Regions from separate parts of the Cupriavidus sp. SW-Y-13 genome, predicted to be linked through region 2. Evidence: riboswitches for the same ligand, from Rfam matches in the RefSeq annotation. Region 2 holds a riboswitch; the other holds the start of a gene.
The links. Region 2 has a riboswitch for glycine ahead of GA566_RS26515 (D-amino acid dehydrogenase). Riboswitches for the same ligand answer to the same signal wherever they lie in the genome.
Positions count from the first base shown of each region.

Region 1: linked by a shared signal. The riboswitch ahead of gcvT (glycine cleavage system aminomethyltransferase GcvT) and the one ahead of GA566_RS26515 (D-amino acid dehydrogenase) in region 2 are both predicted to bind glycine.

Region 1 covers NZ_WHLX01000001.1:3,416,553-3,419,953, reverse strand. Annotated here, with positions in the region: gene gcvP (aminomethyl-transferring glycine dehydrogenase) at 1-130, opposite strand, end outside; gene gcvH (glycine cleavage system protein GcvH) at 207-587, opposite strand; gene gcvT (glycine cleavage system aminomethyltransferase GcvT) at 701-1,828, opposite strand; glycine riboswitch at 1,914-2,033, opposite strand; glycine riboswitch at 2,055-2,145, opposite strand; gene GA566_RS15375 (glycine zipper 2TM domain-containing protein) at 2,214-2,438, opposite strand; gene GA566_RS15370 (UvrD-helicase domain-containing protein) at 2,751-3,401, shown strand, end outside.
Region 2 covers NZ_WHLX01000002.1:2,470,893-2,474,293, reverse strand. Annotated here, with positions in the region: gene GA566_RS26530 (LysR family transcriptional regulator) at 1-68, opposite strand, end outside; gene GA566_RS26525 (PepSY domain-containing protein) at 321-587, shown strand; gene GA566_RS26520 (cytochrome b/b6 domain-containing protein) at 590-1,144, shown strand; glycine riboswitch at 1,203-1,312, shown strand; gene GA566_RS26515 (D-amino acid dehydrogenase) at 1,489-2,754, shown strand; tRNA gene GA566_RS26510 (tRNA-Leu) at 2,966-3,052, opposite strand; gene GA566_RS26505 (diguanylate cyclase domain-containing protein) at 3,137-3,401, opposite strand, start outside.

The DNA of each region.
Region 1 (3,401 bases), on a different contig from region 2:
TGAGCATGTGCTGCTGTTCGGCGGTATCGGGCCCGATATGGCGGGCGGCGAAGGCGTCGCGCGCCTCCAGTTCGGCCAGCGTGGGCCGTGCAGCTTGGGCGGCAGCGTTCATGGGAAACGGGGCGTTCATGGCAAGGAAATCTCGTGGAGCGCGCGGGGCAGGTGGTCAGCCTGCCGCCACGCGCGGCATCGGACAATCAGCGCGATCAGGCGCCGACGCTGGCCTTGTAGGCGTCGACGTTCATCAGGCCGTTCACATCGTCGCCGTTGGCCGGCTTGATCTTGAACAGCCACGCGTCGAAGGCGTTGGCATTGACCGATTCCGGCGATGCCGAAGCCGCGTCGTTAATGGCGATGACTTCGCCGGCCACCGGGGCGTAGATGTCGGAAGCCGCCTTCACGGACTCCACCACGGCCAGCGCGTCGCCTGCGCCAACCGACTTGCCCACTTCGGGCAGTTCCAGGAAAACGATGTCGCCCAGCGCGTCTTGTGCGTGGTCGGTGATGCCGATGGTCAGCGTGCCGTCGGCTTCGACGCGCACCCATTCGTGCGACTCGGTGTACTTCAGGTCAGCGGGGAAATTCATGAGGGTTCTCCGGGATACAGTGTGTTTCTTGTTTCATTCACCCGCCCGCGGCATGTGGGCTCGAGCGGAACGGGTGGAAGGGCGACCGTTGGTGTGAAGCGGGGGCCGATGCCTCAGCTCACGAGTGCCTTGCCATTGCGCACAAACGGCAGTTTAACCACAGTCGCGGTCAGTTTGCGGTCGCGGATCTCTACCTGGACTTCCGCACCCGGCACGATGTCCTTCGGCAGACTGGCAAAGGCAATGGACTGGGACAGCGACGGGCTGAATGTGCCGCTGGTGATTTCGCCGTCGCCGGATGCGGTGACGACTTTCTGGTGCGCGCGCAGCACGCCGCCCTTGTCGCGCAGGATCAGGCCCAGGAACGCGCGTTTCTGGCCGCCAGCGGTCAGCGCAGCCTTGCCGGTGAAGTCGCGTTCGCTTTGCAGATCGACCGTCCACGACAGCCCGGCGTCGAGCGGCGACGTATGGATGTCCATGTCCTGGCCGTACAGGTTCATGCCGGCTTCCAGGCGCAGGGTGTCGCGTGCGCCCAGGCCGGCAGGCTTCACACCGGCTGCCACGAGTTTTTCCCAGATACCGGCGACGTTCTCGGCCGGCACCACCAGTTCGAAGCCGTCTTCGCCGGTATAGCCCGTGCGCGCCACCATCAGTTCGCCCATGGCCGGGTCCTGCACGACCAGCGCGTTGAATGGCTTGAGGGCATCGGCGGGCTGGGTGGAGGGGAAGGCTGCATAGACTTTGGCGCGTGCGTTCGGACCCTGCACGGCGACGATGGCCAGTGCGCTGAACCCTGCTGGTGCCACGTCACCACGGCGCGGGTTGATAGTCACGCCGCTGCCGGTCTCGCTGTTGCGCGAACGGATCCATTCGATATCGCCGACGGCCGTGCTCGCATTGACCACGAGCCGGAAATAATCCTCGGCAAAGAAGTAGACGATCAGGTCGTCGATGACACCGCCTTTCTCGTCGAGCATGCAGGAATACAGGGCCTTGCCCGGTGTCTGGAGCTTGTCGACGTTGTTGGCCAGCAGGCCGCGCAGGAAGGTGCGGGTGTTCGCGCCATGGAGATCGACCACGCACATGTGCGAGACGTCGAACATGCCGGCGTCCGAGCGGACTGCGTTGTGTTCCTCGATCTGGGAGCCGTAGTTGACCGGCATGTCCCAACCGCCAAAATCGACCATGCGGGCGCCGAGGGCGCGATGAATGGCGTTGAGGGGCGTGGCCTGGAGCGTCATGGATATCCTCGGGCAATTCGAAAACGAAAAAAGGGTCACCCGCCGCATGCCGGCCGCACCAATGTGCAACCAGTCCGCTGCGGCGGATGACCCCTCTGTCCTCGATACCTGAGAGATTACGAAGCCGTGGCTCCGTGCGCCCCTTCGGTGGACATGCTCGCCGGCCTTCCAGCTGCGGCGGATGTCGCTCTCCAGAGTGCGGCATGCATCGTGTGCATGTTGCATGCCGATCCGACCGGTCCATGGTGCCTGAGAGTTTTCGGGTGATTCCCCTTCGGCGGCGCAATGCGTGATGCGCGCTCTCCCGGTCAGATGCGCGTGAATGTACGGGAGCGGTCTGGCTTTGTCAAACCGTCCCGTCGCGCGCTGCGGTCCCCCCGTTCGGTCAGCGGTTGTCCTTGGTTACGACATTGCCGATGACGCCACCGGCAGCCGCGCCGCCGATCGTACCCAAGGCGCTGCCGTTGGTCAGCACCGCGCCGCCGAGCGCGCCCGCACCGGCGCCGATGGCGGTATTCCGTTGCTTCGGCGTCATGTCCGCGCAACCGGCAAAGCCGACCAGCGTAGCGCCGATCAGCGCGACTTTCGAGAGCGTGCGAAGGGTGTTCATGATTGGCTCCTTGATTCGAATGGATTCCGATACGTTCCGATATCCGGAAGGTTTGCCGTGCACCGTTGTGACTGCCAACCTGCTCGGCCGTACGGGAGAGAGGCAAACTCCATGCCCCGTCACCAGGCAGGGCCCGCCCGATTTACGATTGTTACCAGCGTGAAACGGGTGCCGTCGGACACCCTCCGACAGGCCCTGTCAGCCACCTTGCCGCGTGGTAGCATCGTCGCCTTCGGCGCGTGGCTGACCGCGTGCCGAGTTCGGCATTTCCGCCCTTCCCGGTTCTCGTCCCCGCTTTCCTCTTCCCGCCCCATGACCCACGGACTCAACGCCGCGCAATCCGAAGCCGTTCGCTATCTGGACGGCCCTTGCCTTGTGCTGGCCGGGGCGGGTTCCGGCAAGACGCGCGTGATCACGCAGAAAATTGCGCATCTGATCGAGGACAAGGGGTTCGAGCCGCGTCACATTGCTGCCGTCACGTTCACGAACAAGGCGGCCAAGGAGATGCAGGAGCGCATCAGCAAGCTCATGGAGGGAAAGACCACGCGCGAAGGGAAGCGTATTCCACTCAAGCAGCTGACCGTTTGTACGTTTCACTCGCTCGGCGTGCAAATTCTGCGCATGGAAGCCGAGCATGTGGGCCTGAAGCCGCAATTCTCGATCATGGATTCGGACGACTGCTTCGGACTCGTGCAGGAGCAGTTGAGTACCACCGACAAGAAACTGATCCGCAGCGTGCAGAGCACGATTTCGCTGTGGAAGAACGGCATGGTCGATCCCGAGACCGCGCTCGCGCAGGCCGCCACGGCCGACGAGCACCAGGCCGCCATGGTCTATCGCGCGTACGTGGCGACGCTGCATGCGTACCAGGCGGTGGACTTCGACGATCTGATCCGGCTCCCGGCCGAACTGTTCGCGCGCGATGAAGCCGTGCGTCTGAAATGGCAGAACCGGCTGCGCTAC
Region 2 (3,401 bases):
TGTGTGAAGCCGCCGCCTTCCACCACTCGGCAGAAGATTTCCCAGTCCTTCCAGTCGCTCGTTTTCATCTGACACCTTATTCGTAGTATTTCTCCGGGAAAACCCTAGCCCGGCGGGCGATTGTCCCACACTACGAACAATGATGAAGTCCACGCTCTTAGTGTGGACATTACGGGACGATGACATCGGGGTGACATTCACAGTAGCGAGCGATGTACTCGGCGCATGCCGTCCACCGGGAAAGCGATGACATGAAACGTGTCTCATTCCAGAATACGATGCGAGACATCGCCCGAATGGGTAAATCGGAGGAGTCATTCATGTACAAGTTCGCAGCCTTTGCCCTCGCTGGCCTATTCTCCTCGGCAGCGTTCGCTGGCGCCAACTGCGCCAAGCACCCCAAGGCCGAATGGATGCCGGAGGCTGACGCCAAGGCCAAGATCGCGGCCCAGGGCTACAACATCAAGAAGTTCAAGGTGGACGGCAACTGCTACGAGATCTACGGCACCACCAAGGACGGCAAGAAGGCCGAGATTTATTTCGACACGAAGACGCTCGACATCGTGAAATCGGAAATCGAGAAGTAAGCATGTCCACGCCGGCGGATCGCATGGAGCGGTCCGATACGCTCGCCGTATGGGATCTGGCCGTCCGCTTCACGCACTGGAGCGTGGCGGCCATCGTCCTGTTCGATATCTTCGATGACTCCGGCGACCGCCTGCACCGTGTGCTGGGCTATGTGGCGGCCGGATTGGTACTGTTTCGGATTCTCTGGGGATTTGTCGGCACCGAGCACGCGCGCTTTGGTGCCTGGCTGCCGCGTCCGGCTGGCGTGCTGCTCTATGCCCGGGCATTGCTGCGTGGCCGCGCGCCGCGCCATCTCAGCCACACGCCGCTCGGCGCCGTGATGATGCTCGCCATGTGGGCGCTGATCCTTGGCCTCGCCGTCACGGGATGGATGTCCCGGCTCGATCCGTTCTGGGGCGAGGACTGGCCCATCGACATCCATCGATGGATGTCGAACACGCTGCTCGGGCTGGTCGTCGTCCACGTAATCGCGGCCATCGCCATGAGCCTCAAGCTGCGCGAGAACCTCATAGCGGCGATGCTCACCGGCCGCAAGCGTCGCGCCTCGGATCGTTGATATCGCTCAATGGACATAGCCGAAATCTTAAAACCTGTGGCATAGTGCCTCACGTTGTCCCGTGATATCGGGAGAGCCCGTGCCAGTCCGACTCGATCCGACAGGCAGCACGGCGCCGAAGGAGCAACCGCCCCGGAAACTCTCAGGCAAAAGGACCGATATCGCCAATGCACTCTGAAGAACCACGGCTCTCACGTCGGCCGCTGGTACCGAAGGAGCAAGCGATGTGTGCCGTCCTCCGCGACCGGCGCCGCGCGAATCTCTCAGGTCAAGGACAGAGGGGGCGTCTATCCGCGCATGGGGCGCGGTGGACTGCCATCCCTTGACGTCCTCGCGACCTTCTCATGAAAACCATTGCAGTGATCGGCGGCGGTATTACCGGCGTCACGACCGCTTACGCCCTCGCCAAGCGCGGATTCTCCGTCACGCTCTTCGAACGCCATCGCTATGCGGCCATGGAGACATCGTTCGCCAATGGCGGACAGCTATCGGCATCGAACGCCGAAGTCTGGACGCACTGGTCCACGCTCGTTAAGGGTGTGAAGTGGATGCTCCGCAACGATGCGCCGCTGCTGGTCAACCCGCGCCCTACGTGGCACAAGTTGAGCTGGTTCGCCGAGTTCATCGCGTCGATGCCGCACTATCGCAGCAACACCGTGGAGACGGCGCGGCTTGCCATTGCCGCACGCCAGCACCTGTTTGCCTGGGCGGATGCGGAAGGTATCGATTTCGATCTGAAGCGGCGCGGCATCCTGCATATCTATCGCAACAAGTCGGGGTTCGATCATGCCGGGCGCGTGTCGACGCTGCTGGCCGAAGGCGGACTGGAGCGGCGCGCGGTCACGCCTGCGGAGATGCGCGATATCGAGCCGACGCTGGCCGGCAAGTTCTACGGTGGGTACTACACCGAGAGCGATGCCACCGGCGATATCCACAAGTTCACCAGTGGGCTCGCGGCGGCCGTGCAGCGGCTGGGCGTGACTACGCTATACAACCAGGACGTGCGCACGCTATCGACCACAGGCCGACGCGTCACCGTGGTATCCGCCGAAGACGGTCTGCCCTCATCGCGCGAGTTCGACGGCATCGTGGTGTGCGCTGGCGTGGCGAGCCGCACCTTTGCGCAGCAGCTTGGCGATCGCGTCAACATCTATCCGGTGAAGGGTTACTCGATCACGGTCAACCTGAACGATGCCGAGAGCCAGGCCGGCGCGCCTGTTGTGAGCCTGCTCGATGATGAAACCAAACTGGTCACTAGCCGGCTGGGTGTCGATCGTTTTCGGGTGGCGGGCACGGCGGAGTTCAATGGCATCAATCGCGATATCCGCGCCGATCGCATTCGTCCGCTGATCGACTGGGTGCACGCATGTTTTCCTGCGGTGAGCACACGCAGCGTCGTGCCCTGGGCCGGGCTGCGCCCGATGATGCCGAACATGATGCCGCGCGTGGGCAGGGGTCATGCGGCCAATGTGTTTTACAACACGGGGCATGGGCATCTGGGATGGACGCTGTCAGCGGTGACGGCCGAGATGGTGGGAGATGTGGTGCGGGGGGCTGGGGCTGAGGTGGTGGTGGCTGGGGGCGAGGTGGGGGGTAGTGCGGTTGCCTGAATCGCCTGATGGTGTGCTCCCCTCTCCCGCATGGCGGGAGAGGGGTTGGGGGAGAGGGCTGGAGGTACAAATTGCTACGTGGTCGGCAAGCAGAGCCTCCGGCCCTCTCCCCCGCCCCTCTCCCATTTCATGGGAGAGGGGAGCAAACCAACAGCATTTGGGGCGCACAAATGAAAAACCCCCGCTCTTACGAGCGAGGGTTTATCTGAATTGGTGCCCAGAAGAGGACTCGAACCTCCACAGTGTTGCCACCGCTAGGACCTGAACCTAGTGCGTCTACCAATTCCGCCATCTGGGCTTCGTATCGCTGCATTGCTGCGTCGATGCGAGCCGCGAATTCTACAGAAGACTTGGCAATTTGCAAGCCCTTTTCGCGCGATGGTCACAATCCGGTGTTTTGCACGCCGAGGGACAGGCTGCCGTCGAGCACATACCGGTTACGCCCCGCGCGCTTGGCGCGGTACATCGCGCTGTCGGCGCGGTGCAGCAGTGGCTCCAGGCGAGGCGCCTCCGGCAGTGTGCAGACGGCGCCCACACTGATCGTCACGAAGGGCTGCACTGGCGTGCCGTTGTGCGGAATGCCAAGGTCTCGCACCGATGCCACCAGCCCGCGGGCAACACTGCGTGTCTCGTCCACGTTCGAATTC